4 regions of the Micromonospora sp. NBC_00362 genome follow, and region 4 is predicted to be linked to each of the others. Evidence: riboswitches for the same ligand, from Rfam matches in the RefSeq annotation. Region 4 holds a riboswitch; each other region holds the start of a gene.
The links. A riboswitch is a leader RNA that binds a small molecule or an ion and turns the genes downstream of it on or off. The one in region 4 is predicted to bind cyclic di-AMP.
Positions count from the first base shown of each region.

Region 1 (4,578 bases), 520 kb from region 4:
AGCCGGGCGGTCGGATCGCGGGCAATGGCCAGCAGCACGTGCCCGTGATTGGTGAGGAACGTCCAGTTCCGCCCGCCGCCGGTGTCGTCCGTCACCGTGCTCGCCATCGTGTGACCGCCTTTCCGGATGTCCGCCTGCCCTCGCGAGAGTCTGGTCCGCCCTGCCTCGGGAAGGTTGCCCAGGGTGTGGCCGGAGTCAACGTATGAAATCTAAATCACGCATACCTTGACGCATCTTACGGTGCGTGTGACGGTGGAGCACGAGCCAGCGCCCGCCCGCCCGGCCGGCGGAAAGCCGGCTTGACCAGGGCAGACGCGTCGAGACGAGGTGCGGGATGAGTCATACCGGAAGCTCCGGCGGTCAGCCGGGTCCGCAGCGGACCACCGACCGGGCCACCGCGCTCAGCGAGCCGACCCGGGCCTACGCCGAACTGGTCGCCGGCAACCGGCGCTTCGTCGATGGCGCCCCACGCCACCCCAACCAGGATGCCGGGCACCGGGCCGCCGTGGCCGACGGGCAACACCCGTTCGCGGTGATCGTCGGCTGCTCCGACTCGCGGCTGGCTGCCGAGATCATCTTCGACCGGGGTCTGGGCGACCTGTTCGTGGTTCGCACCGCCGGGCACACCGCCGGCCCCGAGGTGCTCGGCAGCGTCGAGTACGCGGTGACAGTGCTCGGCACCCCGCTGGTGGTGGTGCTCGGCCACGACTCGTGTGGTGCGGTGCAGGCCGCCCGGGAGTCCGCCGCGACCGGTACCGCACCGAGTGGGCATCTGCGCGCGGTGGTCGACGCCGTGCTGCCCAGCCTGCGCCGCGCCGCGTCCGAGGGCGTTGACGACATCGACGGCATCGTGGACATCCACATCGCCCAGACCGTCGAGACGTTGCTCGGGCAGTCGCCCGTGCTGGCCGACGAGGTGGCGCTGGGACGCTGTGCGGTGGTGGGGGTGTCCTACCGGCTCGCCGCCGGAGCCGTGCGCCCGGTGGCCGCGGTGCCGGCCGGCTTCGCGACGGTGGAGACCCCGGCCTCGGCCGAGTCGACCGACCCGGCCGCGCCTGCCACCGTTTGACGCGTCGAGGGCCGCTCCGCGTGACGCGGAACGGCCCTCGACGGGGATCGTGCGGGTCAGAGCAGCGACATGTGGACGTGGTCGGTGTGGTTCGACGGCCCGCTGTACGAACTCCAGCCGGTGGCCGGGAACCAGATCTGCCGGTTCCAGATCACGTAGTAGATGCCGAGCCGGTCGGCGTTACGGATGAGGAACGCGGCGACGTTGTTGCCGTACGTCCGGGTGTCGTTGTTGTGCCATGGGGAGAACCCGCTCTTCTGCAGCGACCAGTCGCAGGCGCGGCCCTTCGGGTGCTCCCACGGCCCGCCGGGGCGGTAGCAGCCGACGAACCGGTTGAAGCCGGCCGCCTTGACCTCCTTGTACGCGTGCAGCGTGCGCGGCGTGACGCAGCCGGACGTGGTGGGGTCGTTCTCGCTGCACGACTGGGGCTTCCAGTCACCGTCGGCCGTGCGACCCGGGCCGATCTTCGCGACCTTGGAGGTGGCATCCACCAGGCCGCCGGTGAAACCCTTGCCGCCGACGAGGGAGAGCGCCTTGTCGGCCTCGCTCTTGCGCTTCGCCATCAGGGCGGTTTGCTTCTGCTGCTCGCGGACCTCCGTGTCGAGGGCCAGCTTGGCCTGCTCGGCGCGGGCCTTCACCTCGTTGACCTCGGAGAGCTTTTTCTCGTTGACCATGTTCATCTCGTCGAGCAGCCCGGCGCGCTGGACGAACGAGTCGGGAGCGTCGCTCTCCAGCAGCATCGCGACCGCGCCGATCCGGCCGGTCCGGTACGCCTGGGCGGCGATCTGCCCGACCTGCGGCGCCAGCGCGTCCAGGTCGGCCTTGGCGCGGTTGACCTCCGCCGCCAACTCGCCCTGCCGCTTCTTGGATTTGTCCAGCTTGGACTTCGCGGCGGAGTAGTCGCGGTTGGCCTGCTCGATGACGTCGTTGAGCAGCTTGGGCTCGCCGTCCTCCTCGTGCCCGGACGGTGTGGGGTTCGTCGGGGCGGCGTGCGCCGGGAGCGGCCCGGCGAGCACGGTCAGTGCGGCGATCACGGCCACCACGGGTGTCAACCAGCGGCGTAGGGGTGCCGTCACAATGTTCCCTTCCGTCGACCGCCGACCGGGTTAGCTGACGGGTTCGGGGCGGAAGTGGCCCCTACCGCTGACGCGGATTCACCCCAGGCACCTGGGTCCCCGGCTCGCCGGTTGGCGATTGGGCGGTGGCACCGCAGGCGCCGCTTCGCGCCTTCATCGGTAACCGGCAGCGAGGTTACCCGAGAGTCGACCGGCTGAGCTATGCCTGGATGCCGACCAAAAGCGTCATTTCGCCATAGCGTTGAGTGACCAGTGACGCGGTTCTCAGGGTGGATGCCCGATCTGGTCACGCTGAGGAGTGTCACCATGCCGTATCCGTGCTCCTGTTCGACTCCGGCCACCGGTCGGTGGCCTCGGATGGGGGTGCGGTCCGCGTCCGGTCCGGCTCGTCGGAGCCGGCCGTACGCGGTGAGCTGAGTGCGGCCAGTGCCTCGCTGCGGTCCGGCTGGGGCCGGGGCGCGGGAGCGCCGGTGGACGGCGTGGCATCGCCGCGCCCGGCGGCGGTCACCACCGCTGCCAGGCCGGTGGTCAGCGGCACGGCGGCGATCAGGCCGAGGGTGGCGACCGCGCTGCGGACGATCTCCTGCGCGAGGAACTCGCTGGTGAGGATCTGCCCGATCGGCCGCGAGTCGGCGGTGAGCAGGAGCAGCAGGGGCAGTGACGCGCCCGCGTACGCCAGCACGATGGTGTTGACGGTGGAGGCGATGTGCGCGCGGCCGACCCGGGTGGCCGCACGGTACAGCTGCAACCGGGTCAGCCCGGGGTTCGCGTTCGCCAGTTCGGTGACGGTGGCCGCCTGGGTGACCGTCACGTCGTCGAGCACCCCGAGCGATCCGATGATGATGCCGGCGAGTAGCAGACCGTGCAGGTCCACGTCGCCCTGGAACATCGACAGGGTGGTGGCGTCTTCGCTGCCGAAGCCGGTGAGGTGGGTCGCGGCCGTGGCGATGGTGGCGAGCACGCCGGTCAGCACCAGGCTGCCCAGGGTGCCGAGTACCGCGACCGAGGTCTGTGCGGTGACCCCGTGGGTCAGATAGAGCACCACGAACATGATCAGGGCCGCACCGACCACCGCCACCAGCAGCGGTGACCTGCCGGCGCTGATGCCCGGCAGCACGAAGGTGAGCAGGATGGCGAAGCTGGCGGCCAGCCCGGCGAGCGCTGCCAGACCTCGCCACCGCCCGAACGCGACGATCGCGGCCGCGAAGACCACCGCCAGCCACACCATCGGGGTGCCGCGTTGGTGCTCGGCGATGTTCCAGTTGCTGACCGTGGGATCGATCGGATCGGCCAGTTCGACCAGGACGACCTCGTCGCCGACCTCGACCCGGGGTGCGCCGGGCCCGTCGGGCACCGGTGTCCGTACCTGCTGGCCGGCGGTCGGCCCGTCGTCCACCCGGACGTCGACAGTGCCGCACCGCCCGTCGCCGACCCTCGGTGTGCCCTCCGGAACCGACGGCGCCGGCGGGCACGGCTCGCTCACCACCCGGGTGACGGTGCCGGGGTGGCGAGGCACGTCCGCGCCACCATCGGTCTGCGGTGACCCGCCGCGGGGCCAGAGCAGTAACGCGGCCAGCACGGTGGCGACGAAGAGGGGTACCACAGTCACGATGAGGATCCGTCGCACCCGTGGCGGGGCGGACGGAGCGGGGTGAGTGTGGTCGGCGGCCAAGGTGAGACTCCCAACGATCCGGTGCGGGATACGGGTCAGCGGGCCGGGCGGTTCACCGTTGCGGTGGAAACGCGGCGGACGGCGGGGCGGATCGCTGCCTGACGACCGCTTGATCACGGACGGTCAGTGCTCGGCCCGGTCGGCCGGGGACGACGCCACGACGGGGCGGCGCCGGTGCCCGACTGTGCAGCGGCATTCGGAGGGCCATCGTGGGAGATGCTAGCCAGCCCTCCCGGGGGTTGCAGGTCGTGGCGGAGTGTCGGGCGGCCGAACCGCTCGCGCGGCGGCCTCCGGGGCGGCATGTTGGAGCCATGCCCGCTCCGTCACCGCCCGACCCGGATCGCCAGCGACACGCCGAGCCCATGCCGCACGACAAACACGCCGGGCGCGACAAGCCCGCCGGGCACGACAAACACGCCGGGCACGATCCGGCGTTGTTCCGCCGCCGGTTCTGGGTCTGCCTGGTGTTGACCGTCCCGGTGGTGTTGACGAGTCGTCTCGTGTCGGATCGGCTGGGCCTGACCGGGGACGACGGCCTCCCCGGCCGGGCCTGGGTGGGGCCGGTGCTCGGCTCGGTGGTGTTCTGGTGGGGCGGTTGGCCGTTCCTGGTCGGTGCGGTCAGGGAGGTGCGGGACCGGGCGCCCGGGATGATGCTGCTGGTCGCGATGGCGATCACCGTCGCGTACGCCGCGTCCCTGGCGACCAGCGTCGGCGCCTTCGACCTGGACTTCTGGTGGGAGTTGGCCGCGCTCGTCACCATC
Region 1 is NZ_JAPENH010000001.1:3,960,466-3,965,043, reverse strand. It holds gene OG992_RS18045 (MarR family winged helix-turn-helix transcriptional regulator) at 1-107, opposite strand, end outside; gene OG992_RS18040 (carbonic anhydrase) at 335-1,069, shown strand; gene OG992_RS18035 (hypothetical protein) at 1,126-2,145, opposite strand; cyclic di-AMP (ydaO/yuaA leader) riboswitch at 2,150-2,280, opposite strand; gene OG992_RS18030 (YibE/F family protein) at 2,447-3,817, opposite strand; gene OG992_RS18025 (heavy metal translocating P-type ATPase) at 4,180-4,578, shown strand, end outside.
Region 1: linked by a shared signal. The riboswitch ahead of OG992_RS18035 (hypothetical protein) and the one ahead of OG992_RS20615 (NlpC/P60 family protein) in region 4 are both predicted to bind cyclic di-AMP.

Region 2 (4,578 bases), 1.7 Mb from region 4:
CTGACCGCGCCGACGCCGCTGTTCCGCTACGCGTTCCGCCAGGCCCAGGCCGCTCACCTAGCCCTAGCCACCCGGCTGGGCGCGGCCCTCGACCGCACCGGCACCCCGCCAAACCCGACCTGACCCGCGTCGCCCCGCCCCGCCCGCCGCCCCGCCGCCCCGCCGCGTCGATCTTGTAGTTTCGGTTGTCTATATCGGCGTAATGCCCCATATGTCGGGACAGTAAGTGCAAGATCGCGGAGCTGGGCAGGTCGCTTGCGCTTGGTGCGACGTGCTCAGCGGGCGTGGTGTCTAGATCGTGGTTGCGGCGCGATCACGGCTGGTGCGGGCCGGTCGGGTGGCGGGACGCCGGCCCCAGGGCTTGTAGGTGGACAGCACCGTCGCGATGATCATCAGGCTGGTCGACACCGCCGGCGCGATGACCAGGTCGGCGCGATCCCGGGCGGGCAGGGCGGCGCCGACCGCTCCGGCGTGGCGCAGGTTCGGGGTGAGCAGGAACAGCACCAGCCCGACCATCACCGTGGTGAGCACGAGCTTGACCAGCACCCAGCGGTGGCGCAGCAGGCCCCACGGGGTGAGCAGCGAGCTGGCGACCCCGATCAGCCAGACCAGGACGCTCAGCGGCGCGAACAGCACAGTGCCGACCAGGGCCGTGACCGGATAGACCACAGCCGGGTCGGCGCCCCGCTGGACGGCGATGCCGAGGGTGAGCAGCACCAGGTCGGCGCCGAGCCAGCCGAGCGAGGTGACGAGATGCAGGGTGAGCAGCGCCTTGCGGGTGGTGGGTCGGATCCGAGGCATACCGCGATGCTTCCCGCCGACCGCTGCCGGGTCGTCCGACGATCGACGACATCACGGGTACGCCCGGCGACGTAGCCCCGCCCCGGACACACGTGATGCCTGTGAGCCAACCCATGACTCACAGGCATCACGACGCGTGGGTCAGTAGACCGACAGGTGTACGTGGTTGGTGTGGTCGGTCGACGGGGTGCCCTGCGCCCCGCTGTACGACTTCCACCCGCTGCTGGGCAGCCAGATCTGCCTGTACCAGATCACGTAGAGCACGGCGAGCCGGTCGGCGTTGCGGATGAAGTACGCCGCCAGGTTGTTGCCGTACGTCTTGTCGCCGCCGGTGGCGTTCCCGCCGAAGCCGCCCTTCTGCGCCGCGAAGTCGCAGGCCCGGCCCTTCGGGTGTTCGCCGGAGCCGCTGGGGCGGTGGCACGAGACGTAGCGGGTGAATCCGGCGGCCTTGGCCTGGTTGAGCGCGTGCAGGGTGCGCGGGGTGATGCAGCCGTTGGCCGGCGTGGGGTCGTTGACGCTGCACGACTCGGAGGGCCAGGAGCCGTCGGAGTTGCGCGGTGCGGCCTTCGCGTTGGCGCTGGAGGTGCCCCGGTTGGAGCCGCCGTCGGCGGTGGTCTGCGGTTTGGGTGTGGTGGCCACTGTCAGGGCCCGTTCGGCCTGCTCCTTGCGCTTGGCCATCACCGCGACCTGCTTGCGTTGTTCGTTGATTTCGCCGTCCAGGGCGACCCGGGTGCGGTTGGCCTTGTCCTTGCTGTCCAGCAGGTCGCGCAGCACCCGGTCCTCGTTGGCCGCCACCGCGTCCAGCGCGGCCGCCCGGTCCATGAAGCCTTCCGGAGTGTTGCTGTTGAGCAGCGCCGACATCGCACCGAGCCGGCCGGTGCGGTAGGCCACCTCGGCGATCTCGCCGACCTTGCCGTTGCGCTGGTCGATCTCACCCTCGATGGTCGTCAGCTGGGTGGCGAGTTGCTTCTGCCGTTGCACCGAGGTGTCCAGGGCGCGCTTCGCGTCCAGGTAGCCCTTGCTGGCCGCCTCGAGTTGGGCCCGCAACGCCGGGGTGCCGCCCTCCTCGTCGGAGTCGGGTGCGGCGGCCCGCAGGCCGGTCGGGGGAGCGGCCGAGGCGGTGCCGGCCGGAAGCGCGACGCCGAGGGCGAACATCGCGACGATCAGGGCCGCCAGTCGGGCGGCGGGTGGTCGTGCTGGTGCCACTGCGCATGTCCTTCCGTCAGCCGCCGACCGGGTTAGCTGACGGGTTCGGGACGGAAGATCCCTACCGCTGACGCGGATACACCCCAGGAACATGGTTCCCCGGTTCGCCCAGTTGGGCGATTAGGCGGCGACCGCCACCGGCGCCGGGAGGGCGCCGCCTGGTGGAGGCCGGGACCGAGCCTACCGGTGCGGGTGGGGCCGCTGCAGCCGATGTGACGGACGGTGCGTGCGTCACGACGGAAAATTACGGATCCGTCACCATTCGATGGAGCCACAGGCTCCAGAAGCGGCGCCGGGCTCAATCTGCAACGTCGCGTGCTCGATGCGGAAGTCGTCGTGCAGGGCCGTACGCGCCGCGGTGAGCACCGCGCCGACCTCCGCGCCGGGTGCCATGGTCAGGTGGGCGGAGGCCACCTCCATGCCCGAGGTGAGCGTCCAGACGTGCAGGTCGTGCACCTCGACGACACCGGGAACGGCGGCGAGCCGGTCGTGCACGGCGGTCACCTGGAGGTGCTCCGGGGCGGCCTGCACCAGGATGCGGATGGCGGCGCGGGCCAGCCGCCAGGTGCGCGGCAGGATGAAGACGCCGATGGCGACCGCGACCAGGGGGTCGGCCCACCACCAGTCGGTGACGGTGATGAGCAGCGCCGCGCCGATGACGCCGAGCGAGCCGAGCAGGTCACCGAGCACCTCCAGGTAGGCGCCCTGGAAGTTGATGCTCTCCCGGGCCCCGGCGCGCAGCAGCGCGAAGGCGGCGATGTTCGCGAGCAGGCCGAGCACGGCCACCGCGAGCATCGGGCCGGCGATGACCTGGTGCGGGTCGCCGAAACGGCGGATCGCCTCGATCACCACGTAGATCGCGACGCCGGAGAGTAGGACGGCGTTGGCCAGCGCGGCGAGCACCTCGAGCCGGTAGAGCCCGAAGGTGCGCTGCGGGTCGCCGGTCGCCCGCCGGGTCGCCGTGATGGCGGCGAGCGCCATCCCGATGCCGAGCACGTCGGTGAACATGTGCCCGGCGTCGGAGAGCAGGGCGAGCGAGCCGGTGTGCAGGGCGGCCACCGCCTCGACCACCATCAGGGTGGCGAGCAACCCGAACGCCGCCCAGAGTCGACCTCGGTGCTGGTGTGCGGCATTGGCGACGGACCCATGGTGGTGGTCATGACCTGCGCCCACGAGAACCACCTTCCGCCGCTGGTCGGGACCCGGTCAAATGTATGCTCACATCGCTATGTGTGCAAGTGTACGGGCAGCGCCGTCCGCTGGTGGCGCTCCGCACACGTCAGCCGGTCGGGTCGATGGTGGTGAGACGCTGGGTGGCCCGGGAAAGCGCCACGTACAGGGTGCGCACCCCGGCACCCGGATCTGCCCGGATCTCGCTCGGGGCGACCAGCACCACCCCGTCGTACTCCATGCCCTTGGCCTCCAGGCTGGTCACCACCTGCAACCTCGGCGCGCCGAGCGCGCCCAGCCACCCCGCGACCTCGTCCCGGCGGGGGACCGGCGTGATCACCCCGACCGTGCCCTCCACCTCGGCCAGCAGGCCGGCGGCGGCCTCCACCGTCGCGGTCTCCAACCCCGTCGCGGGCACCACCAGCTCCACCGGCTCGACCCCGGTGGAGCGGACGGCGGTCGGCAGCGGCAGGTCCGGGTAGAGCCGACGGATCTCCGCCGCCGCCACCGCGAAGATCTCCGCCGAGTTGCGGTAGTTGGTGGTGAGCGTGAAGTCGTGTCGCTTGCGCCGGCCCAGCGCCTGGTCGCGGGCCCGGTCCAGCTCCTCCGGATCGCCGGTCCACGCGGTCTGTGCGGGGTCGCCCACCACGGTCCAGGAGGCCAGTCGGCCGCGTCGACCGATCATCCGCCACTGCATCGGCGAGACGTCCTGCGCCTCGTCCACCACCACGTGCGCGTACTCCCGGTAGTCCTCCGGGCGTTCCCGGGCCGCCGCGCGGGCGGCCCGCTGCCGTTCGCCGAGGGTGCTCAGCTCACGGACGCCGCCGGCGAGCTGGAACGGATCGCGTCGCGCGCGGGCCGGCTGCGCGGGCTTACCGAGCAACGCGTCCAACTCGTCAAGCAGCGCCACGTCGGCGATGGTCAGCCCGGCCGAGTCCAGGTTCCGGTACGCGGCGTTGAGCAGCCGGATCTCCGCCGAGGAGAGGATCCCCCCGGCGTACCGGCGCAGCCGGTCCGGCTGCGCCAGCCAGCCGAGCACGTGCCGGGGGTGCAGCCGAGGCCACCACGCCTTGAGGAACTCCCGGAACTCCGACCGTTCGGCGATCTCCGCCTCGAAGGCCGGTTGCTCCGGCAGCCGACCGCTGCTCAGCTCACGGGCCTGCGCCCAGAGCGCGGCGAACACCCCGTCGAAACCGGCCCGGCGCACCTCGTTGCGTCGTGCGCCGCGTTGCAGCGCGCGATCCCGGATTCGGTCCAGCGCGGCCCGGTCCAACCGCAGCAGCGTGCCGCGGTAGAGCAGCCGCAGCTCACCCGGGCCGCCCGGCACCGCGTCGCGGGCCGCCCGCTCCAACACCCGGCGCATCCGCAGCGAGCCCTTCACCGCCGCCACCTCGGGCGGGT
Region 2 is NZ_JAPENH010000001.1:6,159,419-6,163,996, forward strand. It holds gene OG992_RS28505 (SRPBCC family protein) at 1-123, shown strand, start outside; gene OG992_RS28510 (hypothetical protein) at 292-801, opposite strand; gene OG992_RS28515 (hypothetical protein) at 943-1,956, opposite strand; cyclic di-AMP (ydaO/yuaA leader) riboswitch at 2,013-2,144, opposite strand; gene OG992_RS28520 (cation diffusion facilitator family transporter) at 2,263-3,180, opposite strand; gene OG992_RS28525 (AAA family ATPase) at 3,287-4,578, opposite strand, start outside.
Region 2: linked by a shared signal. The riboswitch ahead of OG992_RS28515 (hypothetical protein) and the one ahead of OG992_RS20615 (NlpC/P60 family protein) in region 4 are both predicted to bind cyclic di-AMP.

Region 3 (4,578 bases), 2.1 Mb from region 4:
TGACCGAGATGCCGCGGGCCGCCGCCATCTGGTCGACGCTGTTCCTGCTGACCCTGGGCCTGCTCACCGTGCTGGCCGCCCGCCCCGAACGGGACCTCCCCACTGACGACCCGCTCCCGGCCGGGCCCACTCGTCGGGAGCTGGCCGCCGCCGAGGCCGTCGACCTGCGCCGCTACGCCGAGGAGGTGGCCGTCGCCGCGGCCCGTGCGGCCATCACCGCCAAGCGGCGGCGCGCCGCCTGGCTGACCGCTCAGGAGCAGATGGAGCAGGCCTGGACCGGGTACGACGAGGCGGACACCGCCGCGCGTCGCTTCGCCGGCGCCGGGGCGCTGCCCACCCCGCAGACCTCGCACACCCCCGCCGAGTACGCCGCCCGGGAACGCTATCTGCACCGGGCGGCGATGGCGGCGTACTGGCGGGGCGACCTGACCATGGCGCAGCTGGGCGACGTGTTCGGGCACCGGCGCGGCTGGGATCCCCGGCGACACCCGGTCGAGCAGGAGGTGCTGATCAGCCGGGTGGTCCGCGATGCGCGGCTGGCCGACTACCAGGTGGCCGCCGACAGTGAGCGGGTCGCCTGGCGCGACGCGGAGTTGGCCGCCTCCTCGGCCCGTGCCCTCGCCGAGGAGGCGTACGCGGCGGCGGCCCGGCTCCGCCCGATCCTGGTCCCCGCGCGCCGCACCGTGGCCGGGGCGTTGCGTCCCGCCGTCGTGGCACTGTGGCGCCCGGCCCGGGTGGGTTGAGCCCAATCCGTGATGTGAGGCCGGTCACCCAATCGGAAAATCCGACGTCCGACGCGTTCGGTGGGATTGTTCCCGCGATTGTGGCCGCGTTCTTTACGGCCTGTCCGGTTGTCGCCCGTAGGCGTCACCGTAACCGGTTGTCCCATCGAGTCACATCAGCGGCAATACGCGCAGAAATTGTCGCGCCAATTGGGGTTTACGCAGGTGAACCTGGCTTGGCAGGGCGTTGAGACGCCAGTAGTGTCGTCCCGTCCGGTGCGGTAACCGATCGCAAGACGCGACGCCGCATCGACCCGCTTAATCGTGATCAACGAACCGGGGACCCACCAGTAAGTCCGGGGTGAATCCGCGAGCCACGGCCCGCGGTAGGGCGTCTTCCCGCCCGAATCCGTCAGCTAACCCGGTAGGCGGTGTCGGAAGGAGTCCCATCCTCGTGCAGCACCTTTCCACCCCTCGGCTGTTCCCTCGCCTCCACGGCGCGGCGGTGCACCCGCTCATTCGTCCCGTGACGGTGAGCTGACCCCCGGGTCATCGCCTTCCCCGCCCGGCCGCGCCGGGCGTTCCCCTGAGCGGTTCACCATCCGCGGACCACGGTCCGCGCGCTGGCGCCTGCCCGGATACCGGTCCGGCCCCGGTGTGCCGCTCTCCCCCCGATCCGTGGAGGACCCCGTGAAGCACACCCTGCAGCGTCAGCTCCGCCGCCTCGCCACCGAGCGCCCGTACCAGATCGTCGCCGCCTCCGCCGCTGCCCTCGCGATCGCCACCACCACCGGCGCCCTGCTCACCACTGCCGACGAAGCCCCGGCCGGCCAGCGCACCGCGACCACTGTCGCCGAGATGCGCAGCGACCTCACCGCCTCCCGCGGCGAGGCTCGGGACGCGTCCCCCTCGGCCAGCGCCGCGCCGACCACTGCCGCGCCGGCCACCAGCGCCGCGTCGCCCGCAGCCAAGGCCAGCAGCAACCCGGACCTCACCCGGAAGCCGGAGCGGCCGAAGCCGCCCGCGACCAAGGTGCTCGACTACGACTACGAGGCGCAGAACACCTACTACAACTGCGGCCCGGCTGCCACCCGGAACGCGCTCAGCGCCGCCGGCATCGACCGCACCCAGGAGGACCTCGGCGCCGAGCTGGGCACCACCGAGATGGGCACCAACTCGGCCGAGGACACCACCCGGGTGCTCAACGCCGAGGTGAAGGGCTCCCCGTACCGGACCCGGATGTTCCCCGGAGCGCCCAGCCCGGCCCAGATGGACCGGCTCCAGGCCGACGTGGTGAAGGCCATCACCGACGGTCGGGGCGTGGTGGCGAACGTCGTCGGGGACGCCACCGACACCGACGGCGGCTGGCACTCCTACGGCGGCGGGCACTACATCGCCGTCGTGGGCTACAAGGACAACGGCCGCACCGTTCGGATCGCCGACTCGGCGAACCCGGCCGACCCGTCGTACTGGATCACCACGATCGACCTGGCCAACTGGATCACCAGCCGGGGCTACTCCGCCTGACCCGGGCACGCTGACCGCCGCGGGCGCCGTCCTCCACAAGGGGCCGGCGCCCGCGGCGTTTGTGCGCGCGGTCCGGCGTCGACGGCTCTCGTACCCGACAGTGAACCGTGGGAGACTGCGGCCGTGGTGGAGAAAACGGGTGGTCACGTCGGCCGCAGGCCGGTCCTGCTGCTGCTGCACGGCATGGGAGCGACCGGGGACGTGTGGTTGCCCTGGGCCCCGTACCTTGAGCAGCACTGGCCCGGTCGGTGGCTGGCACCGGACCTCGCCGGCCACGGCTGGGCGTCGCCGCTGCCGTCGTACTCCTTCCCGGGCTTCGCTCAGCAGATCGCGCAGGCCCTCGCCCCCGATGACCGGCTGGTAGTGCTCGGGCACTCGCTGGGCGGGGTGGTCGGCCTGGTGCTTGCCGCCCGCGACGCCGGAACGCCGGTGGACGCGGTGGTCGGGCTGGGCATCAAGGCACTCTGGTCACCCGCTGAGCTGGCCCGCGCCGCCGAGGTCGCCGCCCGACCGGTGAGCTGGTTCGCCAGCCGCACCGAGGCGGCGCGCCGCTACCTGCGGGTCTCCGGGCTGGCCGGCCTGGTCCCGCCGGACGATCCGGTGGTGGACGCCGGGCTGCGCCAGGTCGACGGCCGGTGGCGCCTCGCCATGGACCCGGCCGCCTTCGCCGTCGGCGAGCCCGACCTGGCCGCGCTCCTGGCGGCGACCGACGTGCCGGTGGTGCTGGCGCGCGGGGAGAACGACCCGATGGTCACCGACGAACAGCTCAAGGAGTACGGCGTACCGGTGGCCACGCTTCCGGGTCTCGGGCACAACGCGCACGTGGAGGACCCGGCGGCGGTGCTGGCGCTGCTCGACCCGTACCGCTGATTCGGTTACGCCGGTGTGGACGCGGCCAGTGTCTGAGCCGGTGTCAGCTCCCGGCGGGCGGCGGTCAGGAACGCCTCGGCGTACGCCTCGGCCGGGAAGTCACCCAGGTAGCGGCGGCGGGTGGCCCAGCGAGCCTCGGCCAGCGGATCGGTGTCCAGCAGGGCGGTCAGCACCTCGTCCACGTTGGACATGTCCCGACGCAGCACGTAACCCGACCCGGCCAGCGGGAACCGCTCCACGAACCGGTCGCCCTCGTCGCCCATGTCGGTGACCGCGTACGGCTTTCCGGAGTAGAGGAAGTCCGAGATCACGCCGGACACGTCGGAGACCAGCGCGTCGGCGGAGTTGACGCACTCGGTCAGACTCAGCTCCCGAGCCGCCGCGCCGACCACGTGCTGGCGGCCGGTGCGGGCCCGGTCGGCGACGAGCAGTTCGGTCAGGCGGCCCAGTTGGCGGGCCGATGCCGGGTTCTGCGTGGTGTACGGGTGGGCTCGCAGGATCACCGTCGCGCCGCGCTCCAACAGTCGGCGCAGCAGGCTTTCGGCCACCGGCAGCGAGCAGTAGTCGGCGTCGGCGTGGTGCCCGGTCCAGGTCGGCGTGTAGAGCACCGTCGGGTGCCCCAACCCTCGTGCGGGTTCTGGGCGTACCTCGATCGACTCGACCTGCGGGCGACCCACCACCACGAACTTGTCAGTCGGGATCTGCACTCCGGCGCGGGCGTACCTGTCGATCGCCGCCTGCCCGGCTACGAAGATCCGGTCGAAGATTCCCGACACCGGGTTCGCGCTCGGCGCCTTGTCGCTGTCGCCGTGGTGCAGCTGGATGTGGGTGAGCTGGGTGAAGCGGACGCAGTGGCTGTTCTTCGCACCGTGGTTGACGTAGAACGCCGCCCGCAGGCTCGGCACCAACGCCTCGTCCATCGCCCCCAGGGTGGGGCAGTAGACCACCGGCGCGTCGGTGGCCGCCGCGATCGGGGCCAGGAACTCCGGCTCACGCAGCACGACCAGGAACGGCCGGCCGATCCGTTGCAGGTACGGCAGCCACATGGTGACCTGGTATTCCGAGCCCGGAGGCGCGGAGAAGTAGAGCAGGAACTCCGGCTGGTGCCGGCGCAGCGCTGCGGCCACCGACCCGCCACCGACGCGCGGCCGGAACCGTCGCCGGGCCAGGTCCAACGCGACCGCACCGGCGCCCGCGCCGACCAGCAGGCTGGCGGCCAGCGCCACACCGGCCGGGAGGGCGAGCGTGGCGGCGAGCGCCAGGGCGGCGAGCAGCCCGAGCAGGGCCGTGCCGAGTTGGTCGGCGATCAGCGGCGTCCAGGCGCGTACCGGCAGATTGGCAGTTCTGATCTCCAGACCGCCGGCGGTGCGCAGCGGCCCCACCAGCAGCACCAGCCCCAGCAGGACCAGCCCGGTGGCGACCAGCGCGAGGTTGAGCCCGTCGTCCAGCCGCCGGGAGT
Region 3 is NZ_JAPENH010000001.1:2,349,053-2,353,630, reverse strand. It holds gene OG992_RS10715 (hypothetical protein) at 1-743, shown strand, start outside; cyclic di-AMP (ydaO/yuaA leader) riboswitch at 1,028-1,168, shown strand; gene OG992_RS10710 (C39 family peptidase) at 1,401-2,249, shown strand; gene OG992_RS10705 (alpha/beta fold hydrolase) at 2,373-3,119, shown strand; gene OG992_RS10700 (CDP-glycerol glycerophosphotransferase family protein) at 3,125-4,578, opposite strand, start outside.
Region 3: linked by a shared signal. The riboswitch ahead of OG992_RS10710 (C39 family peptidase) and the one ahead of OG992_RS20615 (NlpC/P60 family protein) in region 4 are both predicted to bind cyclic di-AMP.

Region 4 (4,578 bases):
GCCTGGTAGGGCACCCCTTCCGGGTACGCGGACTGCTCCGGGTACGCCCGTCCGTAGACCGGAACTGTGGTCCGTCCGGGCTTCGGCGTGGCCACGATGCCGACGGTCCAGCTGGCGGTCGGCGCGGACGCCGGGTTGTGGAACCAGGCCCGCTGCCCGAGGTACCAGATCGCCGTCCAGTCGCCCTGCCGTCCGGCCAGCGCGTACGTCTGCCCGGCTGACGCCCGGGCCCCGTGGTCCGACACGGCCATCGTGTTCGGGCTGCCGTCAGGGCGGAGCGCGATGTCGTTGACCAGCGGCGCGTCCGCGGACGGTGCGCTGCGCAGCACCACAGCGGAGGAGCCGCGTGGCGCGCAGGGCACGCCCGGGGTGACGCAGTCGGTGAACGCCGGCTGGTTGGTGACGTAGTCCGGATCGATCCGGACCATTCCGGTGGCCGGGGTGCCGGTGTCCAGTCGAGGCGCGTGCAGCAGGTCGAAGTAGTGCGTCCAGTCCCAGTACGGGCCCGGATCCCAGTGCATTCCCCGCACGGTCGAGGGGATGGTGCCGGGCACGTTGTCGTGACCGATGATGTGTTGCCGGTCCAGTGGGATGCCCAGCCGCAGCGCCAGGTGCCGGACCAGCTTCGCCGAGGTCCGGTACATCGCCTCGGTGTACCAGGTGCCCTGCGCCGCGAAGCCCTCGTGTTCCAACCCGATCGACTTCGCGTTGACGTACCAGTTGCCGGCGTGCCAGCCGACGTCCTTGGTCTTCACGTGCTGGGCGATGTGCCCGTCGACCGAGCGCAGCGAGTAGTGCCAGCTCACGTAGGTCGGGTCCTGGACCAGTTGCAGGGTGGTGGCCCAACTCGCCTCGGTGTCGTGGATGACTATGTACTCGATCTTCTGCCGCGTGGGCCGGTCGGAGAGGTCGTGGTTGCCGTAGTCCCCGTCGCCGAACGCCTCGTAGGGCGCCGGGATCCACTCGCAGGAGATGGTGCGCGGGCACTCCACCCCGTCCGGGCGGGCCAGGCGGCGCAGACCCAGCCGGTCCAGCCAGGAACGCTCCGGCCGTACCGCGCGGGCCAGCAGGGTGATCCGCTGGCCGTCGTCGGTCACCCGGGCCTCGCCCGCGCCGATGGTGGTGAAGACCTCGTCGGCGAAGGCCGCGGCGGCGTCGGCGCTGTCCGCGCCCGAGTAGCGGGCCACCGCGCCGTACCAGGCCGCCGGGTCGGTGTCCGCGCCGACCGGCGCGCCCAGATCCCTCTGGTACGCGCTCAGCAGCGCGGCCCCACCCCGGATGTTGAGGCCCGCGTCGGTGCGCAGTGCCTCGGGAGTGGCGCCGGTCAGCGTGGCGGCGGCGTCGACGGTCTGCAACGCGGCGGTGGACGGCGCGGGTGCCTCGACCGGTCGGGGCGCGGGCACTCGGGCGGGACGGGAGTCGTCGCCGCGTGGGTCCTCGACGCCGGCGTCGTGGTGGCCGCGCCCGGGTAGGGCGGCCACGTGCCGCGCGTCGGTCAGGTGCATCGGACCGTAGCCGCCACTGGTGCTCGGCGTGCCGGCGTTGGTGTCCCAACGGGACTGCAGGTAGGAGACGCCGAGCAGCACGACGGCCGGCACGCCGTACTCGAGGGCCGCTGCGGCGTACTGCTGCTGGCGGTCGGTGCTGGGCGCGGCGGCGGCCGGGCCGACGGAGAGTGGCACGGTGGTCGCGGCGGCAACCACTGTGGCGGCGAGCAGCGCGCGCCAGCCGGTCGACAGGGTTGGATGGTGCATCGAACCCCCTAGATTCTCGCGGAGTGAGGTCAGGTCACCATCGCGCCGTCCGGGAGGTCACGTCAATACCTTTCTATCTATCGAAGTGGATGGAAAGAATTCTTCACACACTGTCGGTGACGTCGTCCAATCCGTACGGAGTGTCACCGCCGCACGGGTTGCGGATCGGTAACAGGCGTCTCTACTCTGGTCATTTGTCGGCCCGACAGCAGCTCCGCCCAACCTGGGCGGTAACGGACCGACACCGCCGAGTCGTTTCCGAGCGAACCGGGGACCCAGGTCCCTCGGGGTGAATCCGCAGCCATTGCGGTAGGGCGCCGACTTCCCGCCCGAACCCGTCAGCTAACCCGGTAGGCGGTCAGGAAGAAGGAGTACGGAACCCCGGTGGCACTCCATGCCCCGCGGCCGTCGTCCGAGCGGTCGGCATCAGCCGGCCCGGCGTCGATAGTGCCGCGCCCACGCTGGTCCCGCTTCACCACCGCACTCGCCGCGCTGGCCGGCATCGCCGTCGTTCTGACCGGCAGTGCCACTGCGGCCCACGCCGACCCGTCCGTCGCCGAGATCGAGCGCCAGATCGACGCCGACTGGAACAAGCTCGAACCGATCATCGAACGGCACAACGCCACCCGCATCGACCTCGCCGCGAAGCGCAAGCAGGCAGACGCGCTGGCCGCCCGGATCACTCCGCTCGAGCGCCAGGTCGACGCCGCTATGAACAAGGTCAGCGCCCTGGCCGTACGCGCCTACAAGGGTGAGAACGTCTCGACCGTCAACGCCGTGCTGGGCAGCCGGTCGCCCAGCGAGGTGGTCGGCCAGCTCGAAATGCTCGACCGCTTCGCGCACAACCAGCAGAAGGACGTACGCCAGGTGGCCGACCTGCGCGACCAGTTGGCCGCGCAGAAGGCGCCACTGGACGAGATGGTGGCCCAGCTGACCCGCACGGAAGCTCAGCTCGCGGCGAAGAAGAAGCAGATCAACGACGAGATCGACCGCCTGCAGAAGCTGCGCCTCAAGGTGTACGGCAGCGGCGGCGGCGGTCCGCTGCGCCCGGCGCCCTGCCCGGGCAGCTACCCCGGAGGCGGCGCGGGCACCGCTGTCAAGTTCGCCTGCGCGCAGATCGGCAAGCCCTACGTCTGGGGTGCCGAGGGCCCGAACTCGTACGACTGCTCAGGGCTGATGCTGGCCGCCTGGGCGAAGGCCGGCGTGTCGCTGCCGCACAACGCCGCCGCGCAGAGCCGGGTGACCAAGAACGTCAGCAAGGGCGACCTGCGCCCCGGCGACCTGGTCTTCTACTACAGCGACATCCACCACGTCGGCATGTACGTCGGCGGCGGCTGGGTGGTGCACGCCTCGCAGGCCGGTCAGCCGGTCAAGATGAAGAAGGTCGACGACGGCCCGATCCACAGCTACGGCCGTCCAGGCTGACAGTGAGTCATCGAAGGGCCCGTCGCGATTCCGTCGCGGCGGGCCCTCGTCGTCTCGGTCCTGGCTGCTGAACCTCAGCGTGTTGGCCAGGTGCGCCAGTGCTGCCAGGCGCGGCTGGGTGTCGGCCCCCGCTGGCCCTGGTAGCGCGACCCGTAGACAACCGAGCCGTACGGGTGCTCAGCCGGCGAGGAGAGCCGGAAGATGCAGAGCTGCCCGATCTTCATGCCCGGCCAGAGGGTGATCGGCAGGTTCGCCACGTTCGAGAGTTCCAGCGTCACGTGACCGGAGAAGCCCGGGTCGATGAAGCCGGCGGTGGAGTGCGTGAGCAGGCCGAGCCGGCCCAGGGAGCTCTTGCCCTCCAGTCGGCCGGCGAGCTGGTCACCCAGCGAGATGACCTCCAGCGTCGAGGCGAGCACGAACTCCCCCGGGTGCAGCACGAACGGCTCGCCGTCGGGGACCTCGACCGCCGAGGTCAGGTCGTCCTGCTGCATCGCGGGATCGATGTGGGTGTAGAGGTGGTTGTTGAAGACCCGGAACAGCCGGTCGAGTCGGACGTCGATGCTGGACGGTTGGACCAGGGTGGGCTCGAACGGCTCCAAGCCCAGCGTGCCGGCCTTGATCTCGGAGACCAGGTCGCGGTCGGAGAGCAGCATCGGACCACCATAGCCGCGTTGCCAAAAGTGGCCGGATTCGGTGCCGGTGACCAGCGCGTCGAGGTCGCTGCTCGTACATTTGTTCGATAGAATGCCCACATGGCTTCCTGGTCCGAATTCGCCGCCGACGAGCCCCGACTCGCCGACGGGATCCGCGTTCTCCTCCAGCAATACGGGCCGGGCTTCGGCTATCTGGCCACGGTCCGTGCCGACGGCGGGCCCCGCGTCCATCCGGTCTCTCCGGTCATCACCGCCGAGGGGCTGTTCTGCTTCATCATCGACTCGCCCAAGCGCCGCGACCTCGAACGTGACGGCCGTTACGCGCTGCACTCGTTCCCTGCCGAGGAGAGCGACGACGAGGCGTACGTGGCGGGGCACGCCCGTCCGGTGACCGATCCGATCCGGGTGGCGCAGTTGGCGCAGAGCGCCCGGGCTGAGCCGCAGGTCGACTGGCGGCTCTTCGAGTTCACAGTCGACGTGGCCATGCTCACCCGCCGCGAGCAGCACATCGCGGGCATTCCGGGCCTCGCACCGAGTCGGCCGGCCGTTCGGGTCTGGCTCGACCCAAACGCCCCGTTGACGGTGGCAGCGCCCCTCGCCGTCCCGCAGGCGCGCCCGACCCGCCTCAGCCGTGACGTCCAGTGCACTGCCGCCTGACCACCGCCGGAAGATCACCGGTGCCGGCTCCGTCGTAACGGAGTCGGCACCGGGTCGTACGCACCGCCCGGCACCCTGCCGCCCGCGGT
Region 4 is NZ_JAPENH010000001.1:4,476,844-4,481,421, reverse strand. It holds gene OG992_RS20620 (N-acetylmuramoyl-L-alanine amidase) at 1-1,754, opposite strand, end outside; cyclic di-AMP (ydaO/yuaA leader) riboswitch at 1,990-2,125, shown strand; gene OG992_RS20615 (NlpC/P60 family protein) at 2,139-3,179, shown strand; gene dcd (dCTP deaminase) at 3,254-3,832, opposite strand; gene OG992_RS20605 (pyridoxamine 5'-phosphate oxidase family protein) at 3,932-4,489, shown strand.